2 regions of the Paenibacillus sp. GQ49 genome follow, and region 1 is predicted to be linked to the other one. Evidence: riboswitches for the same ligand, from Rfam matches in the RefSeq annotation. Region 1 holds a riboswitch; the other holds the start of a gene.
The links. A riboswitch is a leader RNA that binds a small molecule or an ion and turns the genes downstream of it on or off. The one in region 1 is predicted to bind ZMP and ZTP.

Region 1 (5,944 bases):
CTCGATCAACTGCTTCGCTACATCTTGTGGCGATCTTAATTGTCCTGCTTCATATACTTGATTGAACATACCCGCAAGGGCGAACTCCTCTGCACTTTTGCCTCGTGCAACAGCCTGCAATTCCGTATCAACCATCCCCGGATCAAAAGCAATAATCTCAACAGGGTTCTGTTGGCCCGTTTGCTCCAAAGATACGCATTGGGTGAACATGTTCATACCTGCCTTGGATGTACAGTACACTGCCATTGAAGGCGCGGGATAACTTCCCGAACCCGATGAAAGATTAACAATTTTACGTCTGGCGGACAGGTGATTTGTTTGTTGAATAAAAGATGAACTCAATATCATTGGCGCTGCAAGACTGATGTTAAGACTCTGACTTATCTCTGCCGCACTGCACTGATCGATAGGTCTTAGTGGCTCCAGCATCGCTGCATTATTAATGAGTCCAATGAATTCAGCTTCCTGAGAAGGTATTTGGTCCAATATGCGTGTAATCAAATCATCGATCCCATTCAGGTCGGCAAGATCGTACTGAACATGGCGGTAACGCCCGCTCCATTCCTCGCCTGATTCCAACAGATGCGAACCCCCGCGTGAAATACCGTAAACGTGATCCCCCTTAGCCAATAATAACTCTGCAAGTTGTAAACCGATCCCTTTGGATGTGCCTGTAATGATAAAGCGTCTTCTTCCTGTTCCTGTTTTTGTTCCCATTCCGATACCACTCCTCTTCTATTTTCAATGGATATAATTCCCCTACTCTTACGAGTTTTTCTTTCTCCACAACGTGGCCCAGAGAAAAGGTACACCAAAACATGGTTCATGCTGCTCCATCGTCTTCATTGCACGGAACTCCACACATTCAAAGCCATCTTCCAGCATGTAGCGAAGCTTTTCCTCCGTGAATGCAAGACCACCTCGCATCGACTTCTCTTGATACACCTGCCAATCATTCATAACGATCTCAGGCCCACCAATATCGCCATAACCAGGAGCAAAACAAGTCATTCCAAAGTGTCCTCCAGGCCGGAGTGCATTGTGAATCATCTCTATGTAGGGAATACGCTGATGTGGCAACAGATGATGCAGACAACCCGAGTCGTAGACAAGATCATATTCTTGCTCTGGGGACAATTCGAACACAGATCGACATTCAAAATGCACGTCCAGTTGCTCCTCTGCCGCCCTCTCTTTAGCCCAAGCAATAGCTGTCTCCGAAAGATCATAAGCATCTACCTGATATCCTTGGCGGGTTAAATACAACGCATTTCTGCCGGGGCCACACCCCAGTTCCAGTGCCTTGCCGCCGCTCAGCACACCTTCGTTCACATGCGCTACCAGATTCTCATCCGGTTTGTTTGGGAAAAAGGGGATGGGTCTGTTCCGATCCTCATAGAAAGGCTCCCAAAACTGCTTGGCAGATCTGAAGTCCGCATCGAGCATATCATATAGATCCTGTACACTTTTAATCGTCTTTTCCACAACCACATTCCTCCTTAAATTCTCCATCCAAACCTTCATTTTCGACTATTCATTCCTCGTCATTTTCATTAAATCAGCCACACTCTATTATAACATTTTTACCCAGTAGTTCTCTATTTTTCTTGTGCTTTTCTACTTAAAAAACAGAAGCTTTTTCCCAACAAAAAAACGACCGACATGAATGTCGACCGCTTGCAATGGTGCTGTTTTAAGTTGTAACTTACTTCGCCCGTTCCAAAACTGCAAAGTAATTTCCTTCATTATCAGCAAAGTTGAAAACACGCCCCGTTGGCATCTCGACAATCTCTCCGACCGTTACATGTTTACCAGCCAAGTCGGCATATAATTGATCCAGATTATCGGTGAAGAACATTAACGAAGGTGTGCCCAGATTTACACCCGCCGACATCCGTTCGACGAACTCTTTGTCATGGAGAATAATACTCGTCTGCGAGTCTGGGGTAGGCGCAATCTCAATCCATCTCATGCCCTCGTCAAGGTTTACTTCATCCACAATGTGGAATCCTGCAACTTCCGTCCAAAATGCCAGTGATTCATCTTGATTATTGACATACAACATAATCTGGCCGACTTTGCTAAACATGGATCAATCACTCCTCTGATCATCTAATCTCTCAACATCCTGCTTATCATTCTTCAAATTCCAATAGAGTATAACATGCAGAAAAGCTTTTTGATCATCTTTCTTTGCAAGTACATGCAACTTAAACTAAAGTACACTTTTATGCTTCCACTACAATTAGTTTTTTGAAGTTCCCTTATAATGTTTTAACAAGTGAAAGTCTATGAAACCCCGAGGCATAATAATTCATATCAACACCTTCTTTTTGAAAATTCATTCGTTCATAAAATACGAGCGCTGCTTCATTTTCTTCATGATCAAGTGTGTAAAGCATGACATCACCACTGCCGAATTCAGCTATTTTTATACATATTTTTGTAATTAGTCCACGTGCTACTCCCTGTCGAAGGTGTGATTTGCATGTAACAACGCCAACGATTTCATATCGGTTAACAGTAGGCTGAAAGATATAACCAGCATGACCTATGACAACATCTGCTTCGTCAACCATGACATAATAAGCACTGATACGTTCATCCGTCATTTTTAAAAATGAATCCCAGCGCGCAGGATACTGATCGCGTATAAACGAAGGAAATTGAAAATGATGATCCGTCATCATTTTCAGCACTGCTGGCTGATCAATCGCTTGAAAAAGGCGAATAGTCATCTTTTTATCCCCTACCCTTTAGTGTGCATGTAGACATCTTTTAAATTACCAGCTTCATAATATGGATACTCTAGTTTTTGTTGAACTTGAAGGACGATCTCCGTAGACGTTAACATTTCGACCAAATATAGTCCCAGGTCAATGGAAGCCGTAACCCCCGCACCAGTTACCGTATTACCATCACGCACTACACGCGCTGAAATTACTTCTGCACAATAAGGATTCAATAAATCATAAGCAGATGAGTTGGTAGTATCCCTTTTTCCTTTTAGGAAACCTGCTGCCGCCACCAGTCCTTTCGTTCCCTGAATAATAAATAAAGTGTTTGATCTTTTGATCAAACACTTTGCCCAGGCGTACGGCATATAATATATGTGCTTCCTCGTGGTTCACTCCACGTTTACGCCAGTCACACACAACAGATATTTAACAACTAGTATACATGACATCTTCCATCATTGTATATATTATGAAATTATTGCGTGGCTTTTAACTTCTTCGTAAGATAAAGTACAACATCGTCGTCCATAATCGTTTCTTCACCCGGCTGAATGTAATGATCATGTTTGTGTACACCGTGACCGTCTGGTATGTACCCGCGATGGGCATATAGAACTTGTGCTTTGCCATAATCGGAAAACACACCTACACCAATGCCTGCTACATCCGTTCGTTCCCGAATAACTTCCTCTGCTCGGTCCATCAACTGTGAACCAATACCTTGGCGCTGGAACTTCATCAGTACATTAAAATCGTTAATTTCGGGAATGCCTTGTTCCCTGAAAGACGGATAGCTGGAATACCACAATACATTCACGTATCCGGCAAATTCTCCATTTAACTCGGCTACCAAGGTTACGCGCTCCCCATTCTGTTGTTCAGCCAAGTAACGAAGATACTGCTCAGCGAATCTCCCCCAACCCTGCTCCTGAAACGCCTTTGATATGATTACAGGATCGCTCTCATTTAATAGTCTGATATGTACACTCAATGATGAATCCTCCTTAAAAAGATATTTCTCCTTGCTATATTCCCAGTCTCTCCCGAAGCGATGTGATGTGAGCAACATGGTGTTTGCCATGCCATGCATACATGCCCAGATTATAATCCAGTCTTGTCGTTTCTTCCGATGAGGGATGATAAAATTGTTTGGCATAATCTGCATCTGTCAGCGCGTTTAACAGAAACACCCAACGACGATGGAGGGCATCCAGAATCTGAAGCGAGAATTCGACATCCAGGTCTCTTGAATCACTCAGTTCAGCCCAGCGCTCTTCATAATAAGGCCGAATCGTTGGTGTATCCTCTGTCAGCGCCAACTTGAAACGAATCATACTGTTCATATGGCTGTCTGCCATGTGGTGAATAACCTGTTTGAGCATCCATCCACCTTCTCGATACGGTAGACTTAATTGCTCTTCACTCAATCCCTTTACCGCTTCTCGTGCGCGTTCAGGCAACTCAGCAATGTCCTGAATCCACTTCTCCCGTTGTGCCAAAGTAACTTCACCCGTGTGTACAAATGTTCCTATCGGAAATCTTTCATCCATCCATTATTCCTCCTTGTTTATATGATTCAAATAACTTTAAACAGGATCTACAGGGCATATTCCATAAGCCAACAGTCTCGCATCTGTCCTTCGTGCTGCTCATGTTTCTCCAACAGCTTAATCTTTTGGAAACCACATTTCTCGTAACAGGATATCGCTCGCAAGTTCCAGGATTGAGGGTCCATAACCACTTTACGGGCTTGTTTTTCATTAATCAGATAAACCAGCATGGATTGCATCAACTGTGTACCAATGCCTTTATTCCAGTAGTCCACCTCACCAATAAACTGATCCGTTCCATAGATGATTTCATCCGTGTCTCCATAACCATACTCCGTTCGCTCTTCTTCCTCAAGCTCATAGAACTGAATGTATCCAATCGGATGTCCTTCATACTCAACGATACAGCGGGTAGCATCATCTTTCTGATTGTAAAAATGTTCTCTCACCTGTTCCAGATCATGCGGCCGATCACGCCCTTCATAGTATTGAAGAACTTCCGGGTCTGACAGCCACTTCACCAGATGGTGTTCATCTTCTGTGTTCAAGAAACGTACGGTGATTTCATTCGATTCATATACATTCATCATTCTGATTACTCCTTATTGATCTCCAAATTCTCACTCGTAACCCAACTCAGATCCTTCCCTAACAAATGCTCGTTGTGAACATAATACACCATGGGATTCTCAAGCGGTTGAGTCGTTCCATCCAAAGATCTGAGCGTTAACCGCAACTTGTAGCTCCCTATCTCATCAGGTATCGCAAATCCTATCAGATTATAAGCTGATTTCATGGTTTTCCCCTGCGCTTTCAGATACTTTTCCAGAATGACTTGATCAAGATAGGAGCTGCCAACGGACGAAGGCATGTACCACGCATCATCTTGTTCTTCAGTGAATGTGACCCCTTCCCATCCAGGGACAACAGGATACACCATATGTCGATCCTTGTCTTCTCTTTTTCGCGTTATCTCTAACTCTACCTCAACTGCGTCCGTATCAATCTGCCTGATTGTGCCTGTCATCACAACATCCTGTGCACTCACACTTGGAATAACATAGCTGTATATGAGCAGAGTCACCAAGAGGATTATCGTTATTCCCGTAATCCAAAATATTGTACTTTTACGCATCTGTCTGATCCTCCCGTCTGGTTAATCATACTTCTGGAGCAGCTCCTTCTCTGTTAAAGATTGAGTTAACCTATCCAACTCAGGTGATGCCGTCCAATCACTCGTGGTGTTCAATCCATGCTTGATGGTATGTATCGCGCTATGTGCAGACATGTATATATTGTGGTGGATTCCAGGTTGGACAATGATGTGCTCTCCTGCACGCATCACTCGAATCGAAAACATCTGATCGTCTCCATAACTGGCATAAGCAATCCATCCAGTTTGCACCACATAAAACTCCGTTAAGTTGATATGTACATGACTGTTTTGCCATGCTCCGTGGGGAGAGGCAACAGTTCTGCAATAATAACTGCCATCTTCTGCTATCATTTTATATTTTTGTTCCCCGTTCGCCATCTGCTCGAAGCTGGTTTTGACACCCGTTTCACCATATTTCTGTTCCGAAAATTCTGTGTTCAATCGGCTTCACCTCCTGTCAAAAAATCCCTTTATTTAAACATTCGACATAGGTAAGTCGA
Region 2 (5,944 bases), on a different contig from region 1:
CCATTTTAAGAACATCTCAAATACAAACACCATTAGCAAAGTTTTTTAGTATTTAAGATCGGTATAGAGCGGGAATTGGTCTGTCAGTGCAGTCACTTCTGCACGGGCTTCATCCAGCTTCGCTGTATCTTTTGGATTTTTCAGCGTTTTGGCAATGATCTTACCGATCGCTACCATAGCTTCTTCGTTCATGCCACGGGAAGTTGCAGCAGGTGTACCAATTCGAATACCACTCGTTACAAACGGGCTTGTAGGGTCGAATGGAATTGCATTTTTGTTCACGGTAATGCCGATGGAATCAAGCACATGCTCTGCTTCCTTACCTGTGATGTTCACACTGCGTGTGTCGATCAGCATCAAGTGGTTATCTGTACCACCGGATACGATGTTCAATCCTTCAGCGATCAGTGTTTCAGCCAGAACCTGTGCGTTTTTCACGACATTCTGTGCATATGTTTTGAACGAAGGTTGCAAAGCTTCACCGAATGCTACCGCTTTGGAAGCAATCACGTGCATCAGAGGTCCACCTTGGGAACCTGGGAATACCGCTTTATCAATCGCTGCTGCCCATGCTTTGCGGCACAGAATCATACCACCACGAGGTCCACGCAGCGTTTTGTGTGTAGTTGTTGTTACGAAATGCGCATGTGGAACCGGGTTTGGATGCAAACCAGCAGCAACCAGTCCTGCGATGTGAGCCATGTCCACCATGAACAAAGCGCCTACATCATTGGCGATGGAAGCCAGCTTTTCAAAATCAATGGTACGCGGATATGCACTTGCACCTGCAACGATCAGACGAGGACGGTGTTTGAAAGCCGCTTTGCGTACTTCATCATAATCAATCAGGAATGTATCTTCCTGTACGCCGTATGCTACAAAGTTGTACAGCAAACCAGATGCGTTAACCGGGCTACCGTGTGTGAGGTGTCCACCATGGGCAAGGTTCATACCAAGTACAGTATCACCAGGTTTCAACGCTGCAAGATATACTGCCATGTTCGCTTGTGCACCGGAGTGAGGTTGAACATTCACGTGTTCTGCTCCGAACAATTCTTTTGCACGATCACGCGCGATGTCTTCAACGATGTCCACATGCTCACAACCGCCATAGTAACGTTTGCCTGGATATCCTTCAGCATACTTGTTGGTCAGAACAGATCCCATTGCTTCGATTACTGCTTCACTTACGATGTTCTCGGATGCAATCAGTTCGATGTTGTTCTGTTGACGTTTCAGTTCAAGATTCATCGCTTCCAGTACTGCCGGGTCATTCTTGCGCAATTGTTCCATGATTAAATTCCTCCCAGGTATAAGTGAAGTTATAAAGCGAAACTACAGTGGTTACACTCCTGACTTCGATTGCATCACCATCTTCCGATCGCTGTTATCCCCGGATTTTCTGAACTCCCTTATAATAAGGGGAAAATCCGGGGATAAAGGCGAACGCTTCGCTTCTTCAGATTGGTGTTGCACTCTCCGTTTTCGTGTAAAGTCTAATTTAGCTTTATATTGGTTGAAGATATCAGTCACAAAATGTCGAATCTGGTTGTTCTTCCTTACGATACACCGCGCGTTCGCCGCCAATCAACTTCGGACGGGTCAACGCTGTGGTTACACGAGCATCTCCAACATAGCGGAGCACTGTACGATAGGGTACGGCTACATGCCGGAGATGCATCCCAATCATCGTCTCCCCAATGTCCAGTCCCGCATGGGCCTGCACATGTTCAGCCAGGCATGGATCGGTCAGCGAACGATATGCTGCGGATGCCATGGAACCTCCGGCCTTGGGCACGGGTACTGCACCAACCTCGGTCAATCCAAGTCGAGTAAGCACAGAACGTTCCATTACCAGCGCACGGTTCAGATGCTCACAACATTGGAATACCGTGTCAAAACCGAACTCTTCCTGCACCTCGCGTATACCCGCAAGAAGCTGTTGCGCCAATTCAATGGCACCACTCGTACCAATCCGAGCGCCTGCGACTTCACTTGTGCTTGTACCGATCACAACGATCTGTCCAGGCCCAAGCTGTCCGGCAAGCGCCAGTTCATGCAGAATAGACGCGGTCTGTTCCTGCAATCCGGGTTGTTCCGAATCTAACTCTATAGTCATCCTATTATCGCCTCCCGATAAAATCATGCCTGCTTTCTCTTGGCTGTCCTTCGTATTCTTGCACGGCATCTCAGGTACTATTATAGCGAATAATCAGATGAAAGACGAAAAAAAGAGCAGTCTGCGGGTAACGCAGAATTGCTCTTTTGCCCAGGCGACCGGCCGTTTGTTCCGGTGCTCCATCGTGGTTATGCCCACTTCGTCGCCAGTTACACCGGATCCCTGTTTTCCCCTTCATCATAAAACAACCCGCGCCTAAAATCAACGGTTAATTTACATCACGTGTCCTATTTCTATAACCTGCCTCGCAGGATCAGAATTATCCCAGCTTATCCAAAAGCCGGTCCAATGCCGTCCGAATCTCAGCTGCAGCTATATTATAATCATCACGACTTCCCCCAAACGGATCGGAGATGTCGAAACTTGGAATTCGTTGTCTAATCTCAATGGCTCGCTCACGCTCCGATGCCAGGATCTCTTGCCCAAGGGCACGTTTCATCTCAAGCGTTGCAAACAGGCTGTCCAACTCCTGAACATCACTTAATACCTGTTCATCATCCTCCACATATTCTTTCAATGTATAGGTTTTGTGGACTGAATCGGGAAAAACCTGCATGACATGCTGCTTATGACTCCGTGTTAATGTAAGAACCAGATCGGCCCAACCTACCAGGTTAGAGCTAAGCTGTGTGGAATGAGGTGGACCTTCAACGTTATGATCTCTCAAAACTGCTTCCGCATGACGGGAGATCGGCATACCCGACGTTGCTGCCACACCTGCGGAGCGAACCTCTACCTGAATGCCGCGCTCCGATGCCAGTTTTCGCAAAAGCCCCTCTGCCATGGGGCTGCGGCACGTATTTCCTGTACATACGAATAAAATATGTTTCATTGTGTTAGCCTCCCCATTTTACATATGATGCGAATGATATGATATCTCAAGTTTTATTTTAAAATATAAACAAAAGTCCAAACGCAAGCAAGATTGCGCCACCAATAGCTTCGCCGTAATCCCCGAGATTCTGACTCACCCGACGGCCTAATAACAGCCCCATAACCGACATCACCCCGCCACACACACCGAAAGCAAGTACGGTCAAGATCAGATCACTGCTAAACATCCCTAAGGAAACGCCAACGGAGAACGAATCCACACTTACGCTGAGGGAGAACAACACAACGCCGAGCAGGGAACGGTGGTCCACCAGCTTGGTATCGCCTTCACGAAATGCATTCAGAATCATATGAGCACCCAGCAAAACAAGCAATCCACCTGCCGCATACGTCGTAATGTCACCGAGCAGGGAGCTGACGTATTTGCCCATATACATGCCGATGAGCGGCATGATGATATGAAATAGAGCCGTTACAATACTGATTCGCAATACATCCCGCAGCCGAATGCCCTTCATGCCAATTCCGATCCCGAGTGAGAACGCATCGAGGCCAAGCGCAATAGCCATGATCAAAATGGTTACCAACTGCCCCACATGGGCAGACACATCCCACATCCCCATACCCCCAAGTCACGTAAAGGTTCTTGTACACGATATGCGGACAAGGACCTAAACATGACCGATGAAAGGCAAACGGCGACGGATCTGTGGTCAAATGCTGGCTTTATAGAATCTTGATTTTGTTTTGGAAAAAGAGTAATTAGCTCTCCTGACTGTATGATCAGGAGAGGTTATGAGGGTTGCTGGTTGCCAACTTGTATGAGTTGGTTCCCCGCAGCCTTGAGCAGCCGATTCATGACGGCTGCTCCCAGCCCTTCGCGTGAGCAGGCTTCAGCCACAATATATGTGGCGCCTTGCTCATCGCAGCTGCGCAGCGCGGCGTATAGCCGGCGCGCTGCTTCTTCCAGCTCGCTGGCGTCACCCAGCGAGAAAACGGCATCGGCGCGGTACTGCTCCGCGTGCTCGGCGAACGCCAGCACAGCGGTGCGCTCTCCGCGCTGCGCCGCCTCTGCGAGGGCGGCGCTAATCCAGGTCGCCACCGCTGCGGGCGGCCCCTCCACCACGCACAGCGCCCCTGCGGGTGCGTAGTGCGTGTACTTCATGCCCGGCGAGCGCGGCGCCGGGCTGCCCACGCCATCGGCCCCCTCCGCGAGTAGCGCGGGGTCCGTGGCGACACGGGCGGCAACGGCGGACAGTTGTTCCGCCGTAATGCCGCCAGGGCGCAGGATGGTGACGGTACCGTCGTCACCGACCTGCACAACCGTGGACTCGACGCCCACCCCGGTGGGGCCGCCGTCCACAATGCCGCCGATGCGGCCATCCAGATCCTCGCGCACATGAGACGCGAGTGTCGGGCTTGGCCGCCCGGAGCGGTTGGCGCTTGGTGCAGCCACAGGGCATGCCGCCGCCGCGATTAACTGCAAGGCCACCGGGTGGTCCGGCATGCGCACGGCCACCGTGTCCAGTCCGGCGGTGACACGCGGGGACACCGCCCCCGGCCTAACCGGGAGCACCAGCGTCAGTGGTCCCGGCCAGAAGGCCGCCATCAGCGCTTCCGCTGTTTCGTTCACTTCCGTAACCAGAGTATCCAACTGGTCACGGTGCGCGATATGCACAATCAGTGGATTGTCGGAAGGTCGGCCTTTGGCGATAAATACGGCCTCCACGGCTGCTGTGCTACGCGCATCCGCACCCAAGCCATAGACCGTCTCGGTCGGAAAGGCCACCGTCTGACCTTGACGAATGCAGGCTGCGGCAGCCTGCAAGTCGGCGAGCGCCTGTTGATCGGCGCTCCCCTTTTTCACATCCAACATTTCAATATTACCCAATCCGTGATCGTTCTCAGCGCTCACCAAGACGCGTACATCCCACATCTCGGTGACCAGTTTTCCCGAAGCTTTCATATCACGGTTTTCTCTACCATCCCTCATCTCAGAGGTGTGTTGAACTGATTCGTTTTCTCTGCTCATATATCATCATTCCTAAACTTCAAGTAGGTTAGTTCATATCCATATTCAATATAACTAATTATAACATACCTGTCCCAACTCGGATGCCCTTCAAACTGCCCCCGGAAATTCCCCACTAATTCATATCAAAAGGGCAGCTCCCTTAATCGAAGTCACCCTTCTTAATAGTATAAATAAGTTGTTATGCGAATAATCCAGTTACCCAACTCCACAGTTTCACAGCCATATCCCACAGAAAGAATCTCGCCTCCGGTGTATCTCCCTGCACAGATGCCTCAGCATCTCCTGGTTCAGCCGCTGCGGCCGATACCGTTGAAGGTTTCGCCAGTGCATCCCCGGTCCCTGCATCAATGAAGCACAGCGGCGGGAACAACACACACCACCAGTTCTGACCTTTGCCTTCGCCCAGCGTAATCCGAACGGCTTCATAATCTCCGGCAGGATAGACAGTACCCCCATATAGTTTGGTCGGGAATGGAACAGAACCCAGCTCCACCCGATACTCATAATTCAAACCGCGACTGGCCAACTCTTCTCCCACCTGACCCTCAATCTCCGACAGATGCTCACGAATAACCTTGCGCGCTTCATCCAGACTTTGCGGATTCTCCAGTTCGGCTACCCACTCGCCCATCTGAGCAACGACAGTATCCCTAATCTCGCGTTTCACTAATTGATCTCCCGGTGCATCCGAGTTTGCGAGAATACGCAAGCGAATCGATTGTTCCGGAATTGCTGTGGCCGCCACAGCTGCATCCGTTTTCTGACCTTCCCACATCATGATAATCATCATAAGACATACAATAATAAGTCCAATTTGCTTTACAATTCGTCTGTTCATTCCGTTCTCCCCCTCGGCTCTCTGATCACGTTGCCTGTAACTCTCTCATGTCTATCAG

Region 2: linked by a shared signal. The riboswitch ahead of AC6CIF_RS08670 (TIGR01440 family protein) and the one ahead of AC6CIF_RS04210 (DJ-1/PfpI family protein) in region 1 are both predicted to bind ZMP and ZTP.

What each region holds. Positions count from the first base shown of each region.
Region 1 covers NZ_JCAXEL010000001.1:911,747-917,690, forward strand. The annotation lists gene AC6CIF_RS04190 (SDR family NAD(P)-dependent oxidoreductase) at 1-717, opposite strand, end outside; gene AC6CIF_RS04195 (class I SAM-dependent methyltransferase) at 766-1,512, opposite strand; gene AC6CIF_RS04200 (VOC family protein) at 1,706-2,089, opposite strand; gene AC6CIF_RS04205 (GNAT family N-acetyltransferase) at 2,265-2,738, opposite strand; gene AC6CIF_RS04210 (DJ-1/PfpI family protein) at 2,750-3,103, opposite strand; ZMP/ZTP riboswitch at 3,080-3,161, opposite strand; gene AC6CIF_RS04215 (GNAT family N-acetyltransferase) at 3,214-3,729, opposite strand; gene AC6CIF_RS04220 (YfiT family bacillithiol transferase) at 3,764-4,288, opposite strand; gene AC6CIF_RS04225 (GNAT family N-acetyltransferase) at 4,336-4,875, opposite strand; gene AC6CIF_RS04230 (hypothetical protein) at 4,884-5,423, opposite strand; gene AC6CIF_RS04235 (hypothetical protein) at 5,445-5,885, opposite strand.
Region 2 covers NZ_JCAXEL010000003.1:348,775-354,718, reverse strand. The annotation lists gene glyA (serine hydroxymethyltransferase) at 46-1,293, opposite strand; gene AC6CIF_RS08670 (TIGR01440 family protein) at 1,526-2,119, opposite strand; ZMP/ZTP riboswitch at 2,261-2,342, opposite strand; gene AC6CIF_RS08665 (low molecular weight protein arginine phosphatase) at 2,439-3,011, opposite strand; gene AC6CIF_RS08660 (manganese efflux pump MntP) at 3,070-3,630, opposite strand; gene AC6CIF_RS08655 (L-threonylcarbamoyladenylate synthase) at 3,807-5,006, opposite strand; gene spoIIR (stage II sporulation protein R) at 5,227-5,886, opposite strand.